Regions from separate parts of the Pseudomonas sp. Pso3 genome, predicted to be linked through region 2. Evidence: riboswitches for the same ligand, from Rfam matches in the RefSeq annotation. Region 2 holds a riboswitch; each other region holds the start of a gene.
The links. A riboswitch is a leader RNA that binds a small molecule or an ion and turns the genes downstream of it on or off. The one in region 2 is predicted to bind cobalamin.
Positions count from the first base shown of each region.

Region 1: linked by a shared signal. The riboswitch ahead of cobO (cob(I)yrinic acid a,c-diamide adenosyltransferase) and the one ahead of ACZ5R1_RS02850 (ABC transporter substrate-binding protein) in region 2 are both predicted to bind cobalamin.
Region 3: linked by a shared signal. The riboswitch ahead of ACZ5R1_RS10840 (CbtB domain-containing protein) and the one ahead of ACZ5R1_RS02850 (ABC transporter substrate-binding protein) in region 2 are both predicted to bind cobalamin.

Region 1 is NZ_AP043687.1:3,325,226-3,332,221, forward strand. It holds gene bluB (5,6-dimethylbenzimidazole synthase) at 1-20, opposite strand, end outside; gene ACZ5R1_RS15755 (cobyrinate a,c-diamide synthase) at 17-1,315, opposite strand; gene cobO (cob(I)yrinic acid a,c-diamide adenosyltransferase) at 1,309-1,935, opposite strand; cobalamin riboswitch at 2,037-2,232, opposite strand; gene ACZ5R1_RS15765 (four-helix bundle copper-binding protein) at 2,330-2,659, shown strand; gene ACZ5R1_RS15770 (YggL 50S ribosome-binding family protein) at 2,825-3,193, shown strand; gene ACZ5R1_RS15775 (metallophosphoesterase family protein) at 3,263-4,096, shown strand; gene ACZ5R1_RS15780 (DedA family protein) at 4,227-4,844, shown strand; gene ACZ5R1_RS15785 (xanthine dehydrogenase family protein molybdopterin-binding subunit) at 4,841-6,996, opposite strand, start outside.
Region 2 is NZ_AP043687.1:598,074-605,069, reverse strand. It holds gene ACZ5R1_RS02855 (FecCD family ABC transporter permease) at 1-516, opposite strand, end outside; gene ACZ5R1_RS02850 (ABC transporter substrate-binding protein) at 513-1,529, opposite strand; cobalamin riboswitch at 1,561-1,707, opposite strand; gene cobJ (precorrin-3B C(17)-methyltransferase) at 1,714-3,384, opposite strand; gene ACZ5R1_RS02840 (precorrin-2 C(20)-methyltransferase) at 3,372-4,112, opposite strand; gene ACZ5R1_RS02835 (precorrin-8X methylmutase) at 4,112-4,738, opposite strand; gene cobG (precorrin-3B synthase) at 4,731-6,017, opposite strand; gene ACZ5R1_RS02825 (bifunctional cobalt-precorrin-7 (C(5))-methyltransferase/cobalt-precorrin-6B (C(15))-methyltransferase) at 6,116-6,996, shown strand, end outside.
Region 3 is NZ_AP043687.1:2,317,395-2,324,390, reverse strand. It holds gene cobN (cobaltochelatase subunit CobN) at 1-166, opposite strand, end outside; gene cobW (cobalamin biosynthesis protein CobW) at 173-1,225, opposite strand; cobalamin riboswitch at 1,329-1,654, opposite strand; cobalamin riboswitch at 1,713-1,918, shown strand; gene ACZ5R1_RS10840 (CbtB domain-containing protein) at 2,005-2,190, shown strand; gene ACZ5R1_RS10835 (CbtA family protein) at 2,203-2,880, shown strand; gene ACZ5R1_RS10830 (cobalamin biosynthesis protein) at 2,880-3,254, shown strand; gene ACZ5R1_RS10825 (segregation and condensation protein A) at 3,245-3,973, opposite strand; gene ACZ5R1_RS10820 (L-threonylcarbamoyladenylate synthase) at 4,084-4,713, opposite strand; gene ACZ5R1_RS10815 (PHP domain-containing protein) at 4,710-5,582, opposite strand; gene ACZ5R1_RS10810 (septation protein A) at 5,643-6,227, shown strand; gene ACZ5R1_RS10805 (response regulator transcription factor) at 6,232-6,909, shown strand.

The DNA.
Region 1 (6,996 bases), 2.2 Mb from region 2:
GTATAGGGGGTCGTGGTCACGGCTTGAGCATCGCGGCGGCCGCGGCGGGTGCCGACGGCATGTAGAAGTGAATATAGCTGGCGGTGAGGCGACCGTCTCGGTAGACCGCCTCGGCCACCGCCTTGCCGTTGGGGCACAGCCCGCGCGCCCAGGGCGTCTCGGGTGACTCCAGGGCGGAGTGGTGATAGGTGTGGCCGCGCAGGGTGCCCTGCGCGAAATCCACCGACTGCAGGGCCAAGGCGGTGAGTCGCGCCTGCATCCGCGCGCTGCCCGGCAGCAGTCCGAGCAGGCTGGCGGATTCGCCGGCCTTGTCGGTCAGTTCGTCGAGCAGATAGAGCATGCCGCCGCACTCGGCGAGGATCGGCTTGCCCGCCGCATGATGGGCGCGGATGGCCGCGCGCATGCCCAGGTTGTTGGACAGCGTCTGCAGGTGCAGCTCGGGATAGCCGCCCGGCAGATAGAGGCTGTCCACCGCCGGCAGCGTCGTGTCGGCCAGCACGGAAAAGAACTGCAGCTCGGCGCCCAGGGCGCGCAAGAGATCCAGGTTGGCCTGGTAGATGAAGGCCAGGGCCGCGTCCCGGGCCACACCGATCCGCACTCCGGCCAGCAGTGGCTCGACCGCGGTCGGCTCCGGCGCGGCGAAGGCCACCGGCGGCGGCAATTCGATGTCGGAACTGGCGCCCAGGGCATCGGCCGCCATGTCCAGACGGCGATCCAGGTCGGTGACCTCATCGGCCTGGATCAGCCCCAGGTGACGACTGGGCAACTCGATACCGGCATCGCGCGGCAGACTGCCAAAGAAGGTCATGCCCGCCGGCAGGCTGCCGCGGATCAGCTGGGTCTGCCGCGGACTGCCGCTGCGGTTGGCCAGCACCCCGGCGAAGGGCAGGCTCGGCCGGTAATGGGCGAGGCCATAGGCCAGGGCGCCAAAGGTCTGCGCCAGGCCGGCGGCGTCGATCACGCCCAGCACCGGTACGCCAAAGCGCTCGGCCAGGTCGGCGGCCGAGGGCTGGCCGTCGAACAGCCCCATGACGCCTTCGATGAGGATGAGATCCGCCTCCCCCGCCGCTTCCCACAGCAGGCGCCGGCTCTCGGCCTCGCCGATCATCCACAGATCGAGCTGATAGACCGGCGCGCCGCTGGCGCGGGCCAGGATCATCGGATCGAGAAAGTCCGGGCCGCACTTGAACACCCGTACCCGCCGCCCCTGGCGGGCATGCAACCGGGCCAGGGCGGCGGTGACGCTGGTCTTGCCCTGACCCGAGGCCGGGGCGGCGATCAGCAGCGCCGGGCAATGCCGCGTCTCGCCTACCATTCGATGCCCTGCTGGGCGCGGACGCCGGCCTGGAAGGCGTGCTTGACCAGACTCATGTCGGTCACGGTGTCGGCGGCCTCGACGAATGCCTGTGGCGCACCGCGGCCGGTCACCACCACGTGCTGATGAGCCGGACGCCCGGCCAGGTCGGCCAGCACCTGGTCGACCTCCAGATAGCCATGCTTGAAGGCGATGTTGAGTTCGTCCAGCAGCACCAGGCCGATGGCCGGATCGCGCAAGAGCTCCACCGCCACCGCCCAGGCCGCGGCCGCCGACTGCAGGTCGCGGGCCCGGTCCTGGGTGTCCCAGGTGAAGCCCTCGCCCATGACGTGGTAGCGCACCTCGTCCGGGAAGCGCTTGAAGAAGAGTTGCTCGCCGGTGTCACGGCGGCCCTTGATGAACTGCACCACGCCCACCTTCATGCCGTGGCCGAGGGCGCGTGCCGCCATGCCGAAGGCGGAGCTGCTCTTGCCCTTGCCGATGCCGGTATGCACCAGCAGCAGGCCGCGTTCGTCCTGGGCTTCGGCGATGCGGGCGTCGATCACCGCCTTCTTGCGCACCATGCGCGCGCGGTGGCGCTCGTCGCGCTCGGGGCTGGTCGAATCGGGGGTGTCGGTCATGGGCGGTTCTCCGGGTGCGGGCGCGGCGCGGCGGAGAAACGGGCAGAGACGCCGCCCGCGCGAGGCAGGGGGCGACGCCGCGCGACGCCCTCCGCATCGCCGAGATGAACGCAAGCGTGGCCGGTCTCCGGGCTGGTGAGCCGATGCCCTGAGGGCATCCGCTGCGCCCCTTCCCGGCCAGGGCCAGTGGGCATCGCGCAGCTACTGCTCAACTACCGTTGCGGGGGCAGCGCCGGCTCGACCGGCTTCCCTGTTTCACCCCGCTCCAGGCGGGGCACCACGTGCAAGGGCGCAGGGTACGGACTAGCCGGGAGAGCGTCAATCGATGGCGCCGCCCGAACTCGGCGTCGCGCGGACGGGTCCACCCTAGACACCCACCGCCAGGAGCTACCGGATGAACGATGCCACCCTCGCCGCCTGCATCAAGGCCTGCCTCGATTGCGCCGCCGCCTGCGAAACCTGCGCCAGCGCCTGCCTGGGCGAAGCCAATCTGGACATGATGCGCGACTGCGTCCGCCTGGATCGCGATTGCGCCGACGCCTGCCGCCTGGCCGCCACCTTCATGCAGCGCGGCAGCGACCGCATCGCCGAAGCCTGCGCCCTGTGCCTGGCCACCTGCCGTGCCTGCGCCGCCGAATGCGGCAAGCACAAGGCCGAACACTGCCAGGCCTGCGCCCGGGCCTGCGCAGCCTGCGCCGACGCCTGCGCGGCCATGGCCGCCTGAGGCGGCTGCCGATAACCGTATCCGCTGAGCGCCGGCTGCCGTGCTGCGCGCTCTGGTCGCAGCCGAATCCCGCACAGGAAGCCGCCGCTCGGGCGTTCGGCATTGGCATTACCCGGCGACGCCAGGGATAATGCCCGCCCTTTCATCGATATCCAGGCCTTCGCCATGACCGATACCAACCAAGATCCCCGTTTGAGCCGCATGAAGCGTCGCCTGCGCAAGAAGCAGTACCTGGGCGAATTCCAGGAACTGGCCTTTGAAATCAAGGTGAGCTTCAAGAACGAACTCAGCGAAGACGATCTGGACACCTTCCTGGGCGACTTCATCGACTACGTCGAAGAGCGCAAGCTGGACTACATCGGCGGCTTCGACAACGCCTGGGTCGAAGGCACCATCATGGCCAACAAGCGCTACACCTCGCCCACCGAGGAAGACCGCACCGCGCTGCTGGACTGGCTCAAGGCCCGCGCCGAAGTCGGCGAAGCCAACGCCTCCGATCTGCATGACGCCTGGCACCACGACGGCGAAGTCTAACTAGCCTTCGCCGGATAGCTTGGCGTCCGTTGCGGTCGTAAAGGGGAATCCGTTGGAAACCAGGTCCTCATGACGACCCTCCTGCAAATCTCCGATACCCACTTCGGCACCGAGCAACCCGCCGTGGTCGCGGCCCTGGAAGCCCATGTCCGCGAACACGGCGCCGATGTCCTCATCCTTTCCGGGGACATCACCCAGCGTGCCCGCCGCGAGCAATTCGCCGCCGCCAAGACCTTCGTCGAACGCCTGGAAAGCTACGGCATTCCCCGCACCCTGGTGATCCCGGGCAATCACGACCTGCCGCTGTACAATGTCTTCGCTCGTTTCCTGACGCCCTATGGCAACTATCGCCGCCATTTCGGCCAGGACCTCGAGCCCAGTTTCGAGAACGACGAGCTCCTGCTGGTCGGACTCAACACCACCGCCCCGCGACGCCACAAGGATGGCGCGGTGAGCACCGAGCAGATTGAGCGCGTCGCCGAACGCCTGCGCCGCGCAGGCCCGGGCAAGTTGCGCATCGTCATCGCCCACCAGCCCTTCGGCGCCCTCGAACTCAGCGACCTGAGCAATCTGCAGCACAATGCCGATCACGCCCTGGCCACCTGGGCCGATGCCGGCCTGGATCTGGTGATGGGCGGCCATATCCACCTGCCCTATGTGCTGCCGCTGAGTCGCCAGTACCCCACCCTCCCCCGCGAGGTCTGGATCGTGCAGGCCGGCACCGCCCTCTCATCGCGCGTGCGCGGCACCTCGCCCAACTCCTTCAATCGCCTGCTGGTCGGCGAAGGAACGGAGAAGACCGTGGACGTGGAGCGCTGGGACTTCCAGGGCGGTCGTTTCGTCGTCGGCGAGCGTCACGCACTGCGCTGGCAGGCCGCGCAGGACGCCCTCGCGGAAGGCTGAGGCGTCCGACCGGGACGCCGATGCGCGCTCGCGCGCACTTCCAGCAATGGAAATTGATTCAAGCTGTTGAAACGGCTGGCAGGCCACGGGCGCCGCGTAGTCTTAGGACTTTCGGCAAGAGTGGCCTCCCATGGAATCCCTGACGCAATCGCTGCTTGGCTTTATCGAAACCCACCAGGCCTGGGCACCGCTGCTCGTCGGCCTGCTCGCCTTTGGCGAGTCCCTGGTGCTGCTGGGCGTCTTCATTCCGGCCACGGCGCTGCTGCTGGTGGTCGGCGGCCTGGCCGGCTCCGGGGTGCTCTCGCCGGTGCCGCTGGTGCTGGCCGCCATCGTCGGCGCCATCCTCGGCGACATCTGCTCCTATGTCATCGGCCGCTGGCTCGGTCCCAGCATCGTCCACCGCCCACCCTTTCGCCGCTATCGCAAGCAGGTGGCCCGGACCCGGCTGTTCTTCCGCCGCTATGGCTTCTTCGCGGTCTTCGGCGGGCGCTTCCTGACCATGATCCGCAACACCGTGCCCCTGGTGGCCGGGATGATGGCGATGAACCAGCTGCGCTTCCAGTCGGCCAACGTGCTCTCGGCAATCGTCTGGGCGCCACTGATGATGGGCCCGGGTTATCTGGCCGCCAAGGGCGCCAACCACTTCAGCTTCGCCGGCAACGAGTCGCTGTGGATCGGCGCGGCGGTGGTCGCCGTGCTGGGCGCCGGCGCCGCGCTGTTCTTCAAGCAGCGGCTGAAACGCGCCTAGCGGCGGGCGGCCAGCGCCTCGCGCAGACGCTGGCGATTCAGCGGTACCTCGCGCAGACGCAGACCGGTCGCCGCCGCCACGGCATTGGCGATGGCCGCAGGGATGGCGGCAGTGGTGGCCTCCCCGGCCCCCACCGCCGGCTCTTCCGGCCGATCGATCAGTTCCAGCTCCAACTCGGGCAATTCGTTGAAGGTCAGCGGCGGATAGGCGCCCCACTCCAGACTGGTCACCCCCTGCTGATCGAAGCGCACCGCCTGCTTGAGGGTCCGGGCGATGCCCTGTACCACGCAGCCTTCCAGCTGATTGCGCAGGCCATCCGGATTGACGATCAGCCCGCAATCGTGGGCCACCACCACCCGGGTGACGCGGATCCCCGCCGCCTCGCTCACCGTCACCTCGACCACGGCGGCCACATAGGCGTTCTCGTTCTCATAGCGCAGGAAGGCCAGGCCCTGCCCTTTCGCCAGAGCACCGTCCCAGGCCTTTGCCTGCCGGGCCGACGGTCGCCAACCGGCCTTGGCGGTGGCGGCCTGCAGCACCACCCGGGCGCGGGGGTCCTGCAGATAGCGCAGGCGGAATTCGAGCGGATCGACCCCGGCCGCCAGGGCCAGCTCGTCCATAAAGGATTCGTTGGCGAAGGTATTGCCGACCGCCCCCAGGGCGCGCAGGGCCGAGGGTCGCAGCGGCGAGTCCCCGGCTTCCAGCCAGTGGGTCGCCACCTCGATGTTGAGCAGATCGTAGTCCAGCGGCGCATTGCGATTGCCACCGCCCCGCCCACCCTTGAGCGGCAGGTTGTAGGCCAGTTGCCCGGCGAGCAGCGCCGCCTTGCCGGTCTGGCCATTGGGGCGGGTCAGATGCGTGGGCGTCCAGTTGGCGAAGCGCCAGGCCAGCAGATCGCCAGCCGCGCTCAGGCCGCCGGCCAGGCGCATCAGCATGGCCGGTCCCTTGGGATTCCAGCCGTGTTCGTCGGCGCGACTCCATTGCACCCGCACCGGACGGCCACACAGCTTGGAGAGCAGCGCCGCATCGGCCGCCGCGTCATCGGCGCCGTTATGGCCATAGCAACCCGAGGCCTGCTGGTAGATGACATGGATGCTGTCTTCCGGCAGCGCCAGCAGATCCGCCAGCGCCGCCCGGAGCTGATAGACGCCCTGGGTACCGCTCCAGACGGTGGCGCCGTCGGCACGCACATCCGCCACCGCGCAGGACGGACCGATGGAGTCGTGATTCTGATAGGGCCAGCGATACTCGGCGTCCAGGCGCTGGGCGGCGTTGGCCAGCTCCCCCGCGACATCGCCGGTCTCCTGCTGGAGGTCGGCCGGTCCGGCCTTGGCTTCCAGCCGGGCATAGAGTTCGCCTGGCAGGGGCAGGTCCGGCACCAGGCTCCAGTCCACCCGCAGCGCCGCCGCGCCCTGGCGCGCCAGCCAGGGCTGCTCGGCCACCACCGCGACGAAGGCGCCCTCGTACACCAGCTGAGCGCCCGCCGGCAGCGCGCTGGCATCGATACCGCGAACACTCACCCCCGCCAACCGCGCCGAACCGATGCAGGGCGGCCGCACCACGCAACCGTGCAGCATGCCGGGAAGGCGCAGGTCGTGGACGTAATCGAAGCTGCCGAACAGCTTGGCCGGGATGTCTTCCCGCGGCACCGAGGTCCCGACCAGGCGATAGTCCTTGACGGCGCGGGTACGCACCGCCTGGTTGACCAGCCGCCCCAGCGGCCGTCCGCCGACCAGCTCGCCATAGCTGACGAAACGCCCGGTGGGATCGCCACGATAGACCACCCGGCCATCCACCGTGTCCACCACCGCCAGATCCAGCCCCAGGCGCCGCGATCCTTCCAGAAACAGGAATTGCCGCGCGCTGGCGGCGGCCTTGCGCAATTGGGCGCCGCCCACCTGCAGGCTCTTGCTGCCGGCGGTGATGCCCTGGTCGGGCGTCAGCCGGGTATCGCCCTGGATCAATCGGGTGGCGGCAAAGGCCACGCAGAGCTCCTCGGCCACGATCTGCCGCAGCGCCGTGCTGACCCCGGTACCCAGTTCCACCTTGCCGCTGTAGACAATGACCTGGCCCTGGGCATCCACCGCCAGCCAGGCGTCCAGTTGCCGTTGATCGAGGGTCTTGGCCAGACTCGCAGTGTCAGCAGGTGCGG
Region 2 (6,996 bases):
AGCATTGAACAGCTGGGAAGCCGCCACCCCGGCGAGGATGATGCGGGTACTGCCGCCGCTGCCGAGAAAGGGCAGCACCACGGCGAAGGCCAGCACCGCGCCGAGAAAGGCACCCAGGGACACGCCGAGCACCCCGCCACCGACGCCCAGCAGCATCACCAGCACCGCGCCGGTGGAGGCGCCGGCCGATAGGCCGAGCACATAGGGCTCGGCCAGGGCGTTGCGCAGCAGCGCCTGAAGGATGGCGCCGGAGACCGCCAGGCCCGCACCGCAGCAGGCGGCCACCAGGGCGCGACTGAGGCGGTATTCCCAGACGATGCCCTGGACGATGCGCTCCACCGGATAGGGCCCCAGGCCGAGGCCGTTGGCGATGGCCTGCAGACTGGTCAGGGGCGCGATGGGCATCTCGCCGAAGGACGCCGCCAGCACCACGCTCGCCGCCAGCGCCAGCACCGCGGCCAGGCCCAGCAGCCAGCGCCAGGGCCGGGCGCCTTCGGCCGCGAGGGGCAGACTCATGGTTGCGGCTTGGCCAGGTCGGCGGCCAGGGTCTCGACGCTGTCCACCACCCGCAGCGAGGGATTGAGGGTCGGGGCATCCACCACCAGCAGATGATTCTCGCGTACCGCGCGCAATTCGCGGGTCAGGGGATCGCTGCGCAGGAAGGCCAGCTTCTTGTCCACGTCATCGGCCGGGTAGAGACGCCGGTCCATGCGCGCCACGACGATATAGTCAGGGTCCAGGCTGGCGATGCGCTCCCAGCTCACCGCCGGCCATTCCTCGGCGCTGTCGACCACGTTGCGCAGCCCCAGGGCCCGGGCGATCCAGGCCGGCGCACCGAGGTTGCCGGCGACCCAGGGATCCCCTTCCAGCCGCGGACTGGAAAACCAGAACAGCACCGAGCGGCCCTGCACCCCGGCGGCTTTGGCCTGCTCGCCCGCGACGGCGATACGGCGGTCCAGGTCGGCGACCAGACGCTCGCCGGCCGGCTGCACATCGAGGATGGCCGCCAGCTCGCGGGCTTCGCGGGTCACCAGCTGCATGTCGAAGGGCGCGCTGCGGCTGCCATCGCTGTTGGAATCGGCGGTCACCGCCTTGCCCTCGCAATCGCTGGGCGCCACATAGGCGGCGATGCCCAGCTTGGCGAAGCGCGGGAAGTCCGCCACCTCGCCACCGGGGCCGACGTGATAGGTGTACTGGGCCGCCACCAGGTCCGGCCGGGTGCCGACCACGGCCTCGAAGCTGGGGGCGTTGTCGGCCAGCCGCGGAATGCCCTTGCCCGCCGCCTGCAGGTCCGCGGGCAAGCCGCCGAACCAGACGCCGGTGCCCACCAGCCGCGCGCCCACGCCCAGGCGCAAGAGCAACTCGGTGCTGGCCTGACCGAGGCTGACCAGCCGCTGGGGCGCGCGCTCGAAGACCAGCTCACGACCGCAGTTGTGCACGGTCAGCGGATAGGCGGTGGCCGCCTGGGTGGTGAGAGAGGCAACGGACAACAGGCCGGCGGCGAGCAGCGGCAGAAGACGGCGAAACATGGACTCTCCTTGGGATGACGCGTCCCTTGTGGATGTTGGGTAGCCCCTGGCAAGGTCTGGCTCGCTTCTCGCGAAGCTCACAGTGGCGCGACCGCACCGGAGTTGCACCGGCTTCCCGCCAGGGAACAGGAAGGTCGCCGAGGGTGAGCCAGCGGCGACCAGGATTCAAGCACTAAATGTTACTTTATAACAATTCCGGATCGTACCAGCGTGGCGTATAGACCCACTCGCCGCCATCGGCCCGCGGGAAACGCCGGGTATGGCTGGAGCCGAGGATCACCAGGGTGCGTGAATCCACCATGTCGCTGCGCAGCGCGCCGAGGCTGGTGTATTCGAGACCGCCACCGGGACGCCCGACGTCGCGGCCGAGGATCACCGGGGTGTTCGCCGGACGGCAGCTGCGCAGGACGTCCAGCGCCCGCTCCAGCTGATGCGGCCGGGCCTTGGAGATGGGGTTGTAGAAGGCCATGGCCAGGTCCGCCGCGGCGGCCTGGCGCAGGCGCTGCTCGATCACCGCCCAGGGCTTGAGGTTGTCGGACAGGGAGATCAGGCAGAAGTCGTGGCCCAGGGGCGCGCCGGCCAGGGCGGCGCTGGCCATGGCCGCGGTGATGCCCGGGAGGATCTCCAGCTCCACCGCCGCCCAGCGCGGATCGTCGGCGCCTTCCAGCACCTCGAGCACCGCGGCGGCCATGGCGAAGACGCCCGGATCGCCGGACGACACCATGACCACCTGGCGACCGCTGGCGGCCAGTTCGAAGGCGTGGCGGGCGCGCTGCAATTCTTCGCGGTTGTCGCTGGCATGGGCCAACTGATCCGGGCGCAAGGGACCGGCCATCTGCACGTAGGTGGCGTAGCCGAGCACGTCCTGGGCCTGGTCCAGGGCGCGGCGCACCACCGGTGCCATGAGCTCCGCCGCGCCGGGGCCGAGACCCACCACGCTGAGGCGCCCACGGCGCTGGCCGAGGTCATCGGCGTCCAGCGGCCGGTCATGCAGGTGCAGGGCGAGACCCTGGGCCTGGGCCCGCGCCACCGACGCCCGGGCGAAGTCCGGGGTGCGGGCGTCGACGAATCTCAGGGGTACGGCCAGCGTCTGGCTCAGCTCGGCGAGGCCGGGCGCGGCCATGTCTTCCGCCCGCGCCAGCAGCAGCGCCACGGCGCCCGGCGCATAGCCGGCGCTGGCGAGCAGCGCGGTGACGGCGGCGGCGGTGGCATCGGCGCGTGCCGCCACCAGCACGGCGCGGGGATGGATCAGCAGGGTGTGATCGTCAGCGCTGGCCAGTGGCGAGACCAGGATACGCTGCCGCGCCGCGGGATCGCGGGCCAGGGGCACCTCATCCAGCCAGGGCGCCTCGCCCTCGATGCGTACCGGGGCGCCGGCCAGCAGATCGGCCACCCGATGCTTGGCCACGTCGACATCGGCCAGGGCATAGCCGGCCGGCGGATCGAGCAGGCAGGTGCCGAATCTCAGTTCGCCACTGGTGGTGATGGCCGGGGCCACGTTCAGCAGCGTACCGAGCTGACGGGCCAGGCGATTGGCGCCGGCCAGGCCGCCCAGCAGCGGCACCACGGCGCTGCCGTCTTCGGCCACGGCCAGCACCGGCGGCTCGGCGGTCTTGTCGTCCAGCAAGGACGCCAGGCTGCGGATGACGATGCCGGCGGCGCAGAGCACCAGCAGCGGCCGCTGCTGCCGATAGAGCTCGCGCAGGTGATCGCCGAAGGCGCTGTAGCTGACGTCGCCCTCGACCCGCCCGGCCAGGCCGTGCACCAGGCTGCCCGGCAGGCCGGCCTGCAAGCGGCGGGCGGTGGCCAGGGCGCCGGGACCGAGGATGACGATGGCCGGGCTCAACCCTTCCATTTCACCCCCGGCACCACCACCAGCGAGAAATACGGCGAGGCCATGGGGTCGACGGCGTCCAGCGCGACGATGCGCTGATTGTCCATGGTGGCGCGCTCGATGTAGCGGGCGCGGTCGTCCAGACCCAGCTCACGCAGCACCTGGCGCACCTTCTCGAAATTGCGGCCGAGCTTCATCACCACGGCGGCGTCGGCGCTGGCCAGGCGCGCCTTGAGCTCTTCCGCGGAGAGCACCCCGGAGAGCACCGTGAGGGTCTGGTTGCGATAGACCAGCGGCAGGCCGAGCATGGCCACGCCGCCGAGCATGGAGCAGACCCCCGGCACCACCTGGGCCTCGTAGCGCTCGGCCAGGCGGTCGTGCAGGTACATGTAGGAACCGTAGAAGAAGGGATCGCCCTCGCAGATCACCGCCACGTCGCGGCCGGCGTCCAGATGGTCGGCCACCTGGGCGGCGGCGGTGTCGTAGAAGTCGGCGATCACCGTCTCGTAGGACAGCGGCGGCGCCAGCTTCTCGGTGGTCACCGGATAGACCAGCGGCAGGCGCTGCTGGCCGTCCAGCAGATAGCCCTCGATGACGCCATAGGCATTGCCGCCCTGGCCCGCGTTGGCCTTGGCCTTGGCGACGAAATAGGCCACCACCGGCGCGCCCTGCAGCAGGCGCAGCGCCTTGAGGGTGATGAGTTCCGGATCGCCGGGGCCGACGCCCAGGCCGAGCAGGCGGCCCGCCATCACTCCACCTCCGTGGCCAGGGCGTTGACCGCCGCGGCGGCCATGGCACTGCCGCCCCGCCGACCGCGGACGATGACATAGGGCACGCCGCGGCTGTCGGCGGCCAGGGCGTCCTTGGACTCCATCGCCCCGACGAAGCCCACCGGCATGCCGAGGATCAGCGCCGGCCTGGGCGCCCCGGCGTCGAGCATTTCCAGCAGATAGAACAGCGCGGTGGGGGCATTGCCGATCACCACCACGCTGCCGGCCAGATGCGGCCGCCAGCGCTCCAGGGCCACCGCCGAGCGGGTGTTGCCCTGGGCCACGGCCAGCTCGCGGATGCCCTCGTCGTGCAGGGTGCAGATCACCTGATTGTTGGCCGGCAAGCGGGTACGGGTGACGCCCTCGGCGACCATGCGTGCATCACAGAGGATGGGCGCGCCGGCCGCCAGGGCCGCGCGACCGGCCGCCCCGGCGCCCGGGGAAAAGGCCAGGTCCTGGACCACGTCGACCATGCCGCAGGCATGGATCACCCGCACGGCGAGCTTTTCCAGGTCGGCGGGGATGGCCGAGAGATCGGCCTCGGCGCGGATGGTGGCGAAGGATTGGCGATAGATCGCCTGGCCGTCGCGTTCGTATTCAAGCATCACTGGGACTCCGGGCCAGCCAGGCGGCGGCCTCGTCGAGGGACAAATGGGTGGCGCGCCGCCGGCCCGGACCGGGCTGGGTGGCGTCGCGCACGAAGAGGTCATAGCGACCGGGGGCCATCGCCAGCAGGGTGTGGGGTGCCTGTCCGGCCAGGGCGCAGCTGCGCGGGCAACCGGAGAGGTGCACCTCGACGCCGGCCGGCAGCCGCTCGGCCAGGCGCAGGGCATCGCCCTTGGTGTCGGCCTGGCCCTTGGCGCAGCCCTGGCTGCCGGTACAGGCGACCAGCCGGGCCAGGGGCGCGGCGGGATCGGTGATCAGCTCCAGGGTGGCCAGAGCGGCGAGCAGCTTGGCGGCCTGGTCGACCGGTACATCGGGCAGCAGCAGGCCCTGCCAGGGGGTGAGGTGCAGGTCGCCATTGCCGTGGTGCTCGGCCAAATCGGCGACGGTGGCCAGGCTTTTCGCAGGCAGTCGCCCCAGGGCGGGCTGGGCGCCGACCCAAAACAGGCCGGATTGCCGCTGAGGATGGCTACCGAGGCGTCCTGCGATTTCCGCTGGCGCACGTGGGTGGCTCTTAGTCGGCAGCAGACCAAGACCGGCCAGCAGCTCCTCGACCGGCCGTTGCGCAAGCAGCTGTCTCATGCGGCTCTGTTCAGGGTCAGCCAGGTCAAGGAAGCGATGCAGCAGGGTCGCCACCGTGGCCACCTCGCGTCCCGCGGGGATCAGGCCCAGGGGCGCATCCGCTGGGGTGCCAGCCAGCCCAAGGACATAGCCCTCGGCGCGCGCCGACAGCCAGACATCATGGGGATGGTCGAGCCGGGCCAGGGCTTCGCCACCGTCCAGTTGCAGGGCAAACTTGGCCGACAGCCCATGCAGGCGGCGGTCGCCTTCCAGCAGGGCGAGCAATTCGGCGGCCAGGGGACGAACGTCGCGCAGCTGCTGCGGATCCCGGCCGGCAGACGGGCTGAGCAGCAGATTGCGCACGTCATCGGCGGCGGGATCGGCCGGCCCCAGACCGGCGGCCTGCAGCTCGGCCACCAGGGCAGCGGCACCGTCCGCGCGTACACCACGCAATTGCAGGTTGGCTCTGTTGGTCAGCTCCAGAACCCCGCTCGCCCAGCGCGCGCTGGCGGCGGCGATGGCCCGCGCCTGGGCTGCCGTCAGCCGGCCCCCCGGCAACTTCACCCGGCACAGGCCGCCATCGCGCGCGGGCACGATGCGCAGCAGCCCCGGACAGGCCGAAGGCCGCGGGACGAGGGCGGAAGGAGACGGAGGATTCACGGCGGAAGGTCGGGCTGAACGGGGAAAGACGTTATTATGCCCGCTTTGCCCGACCCCTTGAAAACGCCCGGTCGGCTGACGTTCGATGAGGTGTGTTCATGATCCCCTGGCTGACCGTGGTGGGTATCGGCGAAGACGGCTACCCCGGCCTCGGCAAGCAGGCCCGCCGCGCCCTGCTGGAGGCGGCGGTCGTCATTGGCGGTCCACGCCAGCTGGCGCTGCTGCCACCCTGCATCCGCGCCAGCCGCGAGCCCTGGCCGCAGCCCTTCGCCCTGGCCCCGGTCCTGGACCGGCGCGGCACCCAGGTCTGCGTGCTGGCCAGCGGCGATCCCATGCTGTTCGGCGTCGGCGCGAGCCTGGCGCGCCAGCTGTCGGCCGACGAGCTGCAGGTGCTACCGGCGCCCTCCTCCTATTCCCTGGCCGCGGCTCGCCTCGGCTGGCCGCTGCAGGACGTCACCCTGCTGTCGGTGGTGGCCCGCCCCCTGGCCGCCGTGGTGCGCCATCTGCACCCAGGCGCCCGCCTGCTGGTATTGAGCAACGACGGCCACAGCCCTGCGGCCCTGGCCGCGCTGCTGGTGGACCAGGGCTTCGGCGCCAGCCAGCTGCAGGTGCTGGAGCACCTGGGCGGCCCTCTGGAGCGCCAGATCGCCGGTCGCGCCCGGGACTGGCCGCTGGCGGAAGCGGCGGCGCTCAACCTGGTGGCCATCGAGGTCCTGAGCGAGACTGGGGAGACGGGTCTGCCGCTCACCCCGGGTCTGCCGGACAGCGCCTATCGCCACGACGGCCAGTTGACCAAGCGAGACGTACGCGCCGTAACCCTGGCCCGCCTGGCACCGCGCCCCGGCGAACTGCTGTGGGACGTGGGCGCCGGTTGCGGCTCCATCGGCATCGAATGGGCGCGCAGCCATCCCGGCTGCCGGGTGCTGGCCATCGAGGCCGACGCCGGTCGCCAGGCCCATATCCTCCACAACCGCGACCA
Region 3 (6,996 bases), 1.7 Mb from region 2:
GGCGCAGACTCGGATAGTCCTCGTCCAGGCTACGGGTCGCCTCCGCCAGCAGCGCCAGGTGCGAATCGCCACTGCAGAGCACGACGATCTCACCGGGCGTCTGCGCCAGGTGAGCGATGCCGTCGTCGGGGACGAAGCCGCCCGGCTGGGTACGCAGCAGATGCATCTGGCGTCAGGCGACCGCGGCGCGCAACTGGGTGGTGATGGCCGCCTGGTCCAGCTCCTGGCCAATCAGCACCAGCTGGGTGCTGCGGGTCTCATCGGTCTTCCAGGGGCGGTCGAAGTGCTTGTCGAAGCGGGTGCCGACCCCCTGGACCAGCAGTCGCAGCGGCTTGCCGGCGATGGCCGCGAAGCCCTTCACCCGCAGCACACCATGGGTCTTGACCACCTCGGCCAGGGCCGCCAGCAGGGTCGCCTCGGCCACCTCGGGCAGCTGGACGCCGAAGGAGTCGAATTCGTCGTGATCGTGGTCTTCATGACCTTCGAGGTCATGGTGGGTGGGACGGCTGTCGATATGGGCCTCGGATTCGGCCTGCAGCCCCAGCAGAACCGACAGCGGCAGCACGCCGCGACTGGCTTCCACCACCTTGACCGCCGGCGGCAACTCCTCGGTGACCTCGGCACGTACCCGCGCCAGGGCCTCGGCATCCAGGCCATCGGCCTTGTTGAGGATCACCAGATCGGCGCTGGCGAGCTGGTCTTCGAACAACTCGTGGAGCGGCGATTCATGGTCGAGGTTGGGGTCCTGGCGGCGCTGGACGTCCACCTGCTCGGGATGGGCGGCGAAGGTGCCGGCCGCCACCGCGGGGCTGTCGACCACGGTGATCACCGCATCCACCGTGCAGGCGTTGCGGATCTCCGGCCACTGGAAGGCCTGCACCAGGGGCTTGGGCAGGGCCAGGCCACTGGTCTCGATGAGGATATGGTCGATGTCGCCGCGGCGGGCTACCAACTCCTTCATCACCGGGAAGAATTCTTCCTGCACGGTGCAGCACAGGCAACCGTTGGCCAGTTCAAAGACGCGGCCCTGGGCCTCTTCCTCGGTACAGCCGATGCTGCACTGGCGCAGGATTTCACCGTCGATGCCCAGCTCGCCGAATTCGTTGACGATCACCGCGATGCGGCGGCCTTCGGCGTGGTCGAGCATGTGCCGCAGCAGGGTGGTCTTGCCGGAACCGAGGAAGCCGGTGACGATGGTGACGGGGGTCTTGGCCAGGGTTTTCATGGGCTGCCCTTAGAGAGAAAGCGAAAGAAGACGGGCAGGCATGCCAGGCGCTCGCGCCGCGGCGAGGCCCCAATGGCAGCCCGGATCACCCCGCCCGGTTGCGTGTTCGAAACGTGGCGAGGCAGGTCTCCTGGCTCGCGGCGCCCGGCTCCGGCCTTCCCGCGTGAGCAGTGGCCTTAGAGCGTGTTCATAATTTCGCGAGCTAGAGTCAAACAAGGCGAAGATGCTTGAGGAAGCGGAGTTTACGAATGGTAAATGAGCATTCCGAAAGCAGCTTCAACGCAGTTTGGCCGACGCGCAGCAAATTATGAACAGGCTCTAGTGGAGAGGCTAAAAACGCCGCTTACAGTTGCGGGGGCAGCCGCGGTGTCGCACCGCGTTCCCTTTCAAGCTCTTGCCGACAAGAGCACCTCGCAACGCGACAGGCTACGAGCGCCCCGCCGGGGTGTCAATCGGCCAGACTTGACCGGCGGACGAGGCGCGTGGTCTGCTCGCCGCTGCTTCAGGTGTCGCGACTCCGCCATGGGTCGCGGTGAAACGGGAAGCCGGTCCGAGTCCGGCACTGCCCCCGCAACGGTAGACGAGCGCAGGATCACAGAGCCACCCGGCCGGCAAGTCTGGGGAAGGCGATCCTGGTAGTTGCAGCCTGCAACCCTCGTGAGTCCGGAGACCGGCCTGCTGCTTTCAAGCAACCCGCGGTGGGCGGTCGTGCTGGACGGCGGCCGCCTGCGGCTCGCTGCCTCGGCGCGTCCCTGCCGCTTCGACTCCGAGGCCCTGCCATGACCGCTACCCGCTCGACCACCGCCCTGCCCCAGACCAGTACCCGCACCCAGCGTCTGACCGCCACCCTGCTCGCCTGCCTGCTCGGCCTGGGCCTGGTGCTTCTGGCCGGTTTCTCCCATGTCGAGGCGCTGCACAACGGCGCTCACGATACCCGCCATAGCGAAGGCTTCCCCTGCCACTAAAAGGAGTTCGCCATGTTCCAGCGTATTGCCTTCAGTGCCGGCGTGGCCGGCCTCCTTGCGGCCCTGTTGCTGAGTGCCCTGCAAAGCCTGTGGCTGACCCCGCTCATCCTCCAGGCGGAAACCTACGAGGTCCAGACCGAGGCGCCCGCCATGGCCGGACAGCATCATCATGGTGAAGAAGCAGCCTGGACGCCGGCGGATGGCTGGCCGCGAACCCTGTCGACCTTTGGCGGCAACCTGGTGGTGGCGGTAGGCTTCGGCCTGATCCTGGCGGGCCTGTTCAATCTAAGAGGCCCGACCCGCCTGCACCAGGGCCTGCTGTGGGGCCTGGCCGGCTATGCCACCTTTTGCCTGGCGCCCAGCCTCGGCCTGCCGCCGGAGCTACCCGGCACGGCCGCGGCGGATCTCACCCTGCGTCAAGCCTGGTGGCTGGGCACTGCCGGTGCCACTGCCGCGGCGCTCGCGCTCCTGGCGTTCACTCGCCATCCCGGCTTCAAGATCGCCGCCCTCGGGCTGCTGCTCATTCCCCATCTGCTGGGTGCGCCCCAACCCGTCGCCCAGGCGAGCCTGGCACCGGAGGCCTTGCAACGGCACTTCCAGATCGCCGTGCTGGCCAGCAACCTGCCGTTCTGGCTGCTCCTGGGACTCGCCTGCAGCTGGCTGTTCCATCGCCAGGCGCCTCAGGCCTGATGGCGCTGGTCCTGGGCCTGGGTTGCCGCCGGGGCTGTTCGGTGGAGGAGCTGACCGCGCTGGCCCTGGCAGTGCTGCAGGAGGCCGGCTGCGACCCCAACGCCCTCACGGCGCTGGCGACGGTGGACCGCCGTGTGGAGGAAAACGCACTGCAACACCTGGCCCAGCGCTGGCAACTACCCTTGCAGGGCTTCTCCGCCGAACGTCTGGCGCAACAGGAGGGCATCGCCGCGCCGAGTGCGGTCGCCTTGCAACACACCGGCAGTCCCAGCGTGGCTGAAGCCGCGGCCCTGGCCGCGGCCGGTGAAGGCGCCCGGTTGCGGGTCGGCAAGCGCAAGAGCGCGGCCGCGACGGCAGCGCTGGCTTACGCCTGAGCGACCCCTTCCGCATCAGTGTCTCTGACCCGGGCGCGGACATGGATGGGGCTGAAGGGCTCGTTCTGCACCAGCTCCACCAGGGATTCCTTGACCAGCTCGAGGATGGCCATGAAGGTCACCACCACCCCGAGCCGGCCTTCATCCAGGGTGAACAGCGCCACGAAGGGTACGAAGGCGCCATCCTTGAGGCGCTCCAGCACCTGACTCATGCGCTCGCGGGTGGACAGCACCTCGCGGGTCACCTGGTGACTCTCGAACAGGTCGGCGCGGCGCAGGACCTCGCCCATGGCCAGCAGCAACTCGCCCAGCTCCACCTCGGGTAGGAGCTTGCGCGCCCGCGCCTCGGGCGCCGGCAAGCTGGGCACCACGAAGTTGCGTCCCTCCCGCGGCAGGTCGTCGAGGTCCTCGGCGGCCTTCTTGAAGCGCTCGTATTCCTGCAGCCGGCGGATCAGTTCGGCGCGCGGATCTTCCTCTTCGGCCTCCAGGCCTTCGGCGCGCGGCAGCAGCATGCGCGACTTGATCTCCGCCAGCATGGCGGCCATCAGCAGGTATTCGGCGGCCAGCTCCAGTTGCACCGCCTTCATCAGCTCGACGTAGCTCATGTACTGCCGGGTGATCTCGGCGACAGGAATGTCGAGGATGTCGATGTTCTGCTTGCGGATCAGATAGAGCAGCAGGTCGAGAGGCCCCTCGAAGGCTTCGAGAAAGACCTCCAGCGCATCCGGCGGAATGTAGAGGTCCTGGGGCAGTTCGGTGAAGGCCTCGCCATAGACCAGCGCCAGGCGCAGCTGCTCGGGTTCGAGCAGCTGGGGGTCCAGGGCTTCGCTCATGCTTCGATCATGAAGGGCGTGGGATCACCGGCACCGACGCGGATCACTTCCGGCTCGTCGTCGGCCAGGCTGATCACGGTGGAGGGCTGCAGGCCACCCGGACCGCCCTCGATCACCAGGTCGACGAAATGCTCGAGACGCTCGCGGATCTCCCAGGCATCGCCCAGGGCCTCGTCATCCCCCGGCAGGATCAGGCTCACGCTCATCAGCGGCTCGCCCAGCGCCTCCAGCAGCGCCAGGGTGATGGGATGCTGGGGCACCCGCACGCCGATAGTGCGCCGCTTGGGATGCAGCAGCATGCGCGGCACCTCGCGGGTGGCGTTGAGGATGAAGGTATAGGGTCCTGGTGTGTAGGCCTTGAGCAGGCGAAAGGCGCTGGTATCCACCTTGGCATAGATGCCCAGCTCGGAGAGGTCGCAGCACACCAGGGTGAAGTTGTGCTTGTCGTCGAGCTGGCGGATGCGGCGGATACGCTCCACCGCGCTCTTCTCACCGATACGGCAGCCCAGGGCATAGGACGAATCGGTGGGATAGGCGATGACACCGCCGGACTGGATGATTTCCACGGCCTGACGAATCAGCCGCGGCTGGGGATTCTGCGGATGAATCTCGATGAACTGGCTCATTGGGGTTCCCGATTCTGAGGGTACAGCGGTTGACTGAAGCGCGCCCAGAGGGGCGGCAGATCTTCGGGCAACGGGCGGTACATCCCCAGCTCCGACCAGTCGGCCGGCGCATGGAAATCGCTGCCCGCACTGACCATCAGACCGAATTCCCGCGCCAGAATTGCCAGGGTGCCGACCTGCTCCGCCGGCTGCACGCCATTGACCACCTCGATGGCGTGGCCACCGCCGGTGACGAATTCTCCGATCAGCTTGCGCAGCTTGGTGCGGGTGAAGCCATAGGCCAGCGGGTGGGCCAGACTGATCCATGCCTTGGCGCCCTTCAGGGTCGCCAGGGTCTCGGCCAGGGTCGGCCAGTGCTGCTTGACGTCGCCGAGCTTGCCGCCGCCCAGCCACTTGCGAAAGGCATCGCCGCGGTCTTCGACGAAGCCGGCCTGCACCAGGTATTCGGCGAAATGCGGCCGGGCCGGCGCATTGCGACTGTCGCCCAGGGCCAGCTGCACCGCCCGGGCGCCGTCCAGGGTGCCGGGCATGCCCTTGGCCGCCAGCCGCCGGTCGATTTCCCGGGCGCGTTCCCAGCGTCCCTCGTGCAGGGCTTCCAGCGCAGCGTTCAATTCGGGCGCCTCGGGGGCGAAGTTGTAGCCCAGCACATGCAGGGTCGCCCCACCCCAGGTACAGGACATCTCGATCCCGGGCAGCAGGCGCAGACCCAGGCCGTCCGCGGCTTCCAGGGCTTCGGCATAGCCATCCAGGGTGTCGTGGTCGGTGATGGCCAGCAGTTGCACCCCGCGCTCATGGGCGCGTCTGACCACCTCGGCGGGCGCGAAGGCGCCGTCCGACGCGGTGGTATGACAGTGCAGGTCGATACGCATGGCTTTCTCCTCCGGCTTCATCAGGTATTATGCCGCGATGCACTGCTATCGGCTGCGTTAATGAAACAATTCATCGATTTCATCCCTCTGCTCCTGTTCTTCCTGGTCTACAAGCTCGATCCGCGTCCGCTGGAGTTCGCCGGGCACGCCTTTACCCTGGGCGGCATCTTCAGTGCCACCGCGGTGCTGATCATCGCCTCCCTGGTGGTCTACGGCGCGATCTTCGCGACCCAGCGCCGGCTGGAGAAGAGTCAGTGGCTGACGCTGATCGCCTGCCTGGTGTTTGGTGGCATGACCCTGGCCTTCCATAGCGAGACCTTCCTGAAATGGAAGGCGCCGGTGGTGAACTGGCTGTTCGCCCTGGCCTTCCTGGGCAGCCATTTCATCGGCGACAAGCCGCTGATCCAGCGCATGCTGGGCCACGCGGTGCGCCTCCCAGCCCCCATCTGGACGCGGCTGAACATCGCCTGGATCGTCTTCTTCATCGTCTGCGGCTGCGCGAATCTCTACGTGGCCTTCACCTACGAAAGCTTCTGGGTCGACTTCAAGGTCTTTGGCAGTCTGGCAATGACCCTGGTGTTCATGCTCGGTCAGGGCCTCTATCTGGCGCGCCATCTGCAACCCATGGATGAACCGCGAGACTGATCCCATGAGTCAGATACTGCTGATCGACGACGACCAAGAACTGTGCGACCTGCTCGGTGCCTGGCTGAAACAGGAAGGCTTCGAGGTCAACGCCTGTCATGCCGGCAGCGACGCCCGCACCCAGTTGCGCGAGGCGACACCGGATGTGGTGGTGCTGGACGTGATGCTGCCTGACGGCAGTGGCCTGGAATTGCTCAAGCAGCTGCGCAGCGATCATCCGCAACTGCCCGTGCTGATGCTGTCGGGACGGGGCGAACCCCTCGACCGGATCCTCGGCCTGGAGCTGGGTGCCGACGACTACCTGGCCAAGCCCTGCGATCCGCGCGAACTCACCGCGCGCCTCCGAGCCATCCTCAGACGCAGTCATCCGGCCCAGCCCGCGGCCCGCCTGCAGCTGGGCGACCTGTCGCTGAGTCTGGCGCGCGGCGTCGCCAACATCGGCGAAACCGAGATCACCCTAACCCTCACCGAGAGCCGCATCCTCGAAGCCCTGCTGCGGCAACCGGGCGAACCCCTGGAAAAGCAGGCCCTGGCCCAGGCGGCCCTGGGCCGCAAGCTGACCCTCTACGATCGCAGCCTGGACATGCATGTCAGCAATCTGCGCCGCAAACTCGGCAGCCATGCCGACGGTCGTCCGCGCATCCTGGCGCTGCGGGGCCGCGGCTACTACTACAGCGTCTAGCCCACCGCGCAGCCTTTACCCCCTCTTTACCCCCGCTGACCGCCACTGACTCCCCCGCTCCTAGACTGGGCTCATCCGGTGTTGCAC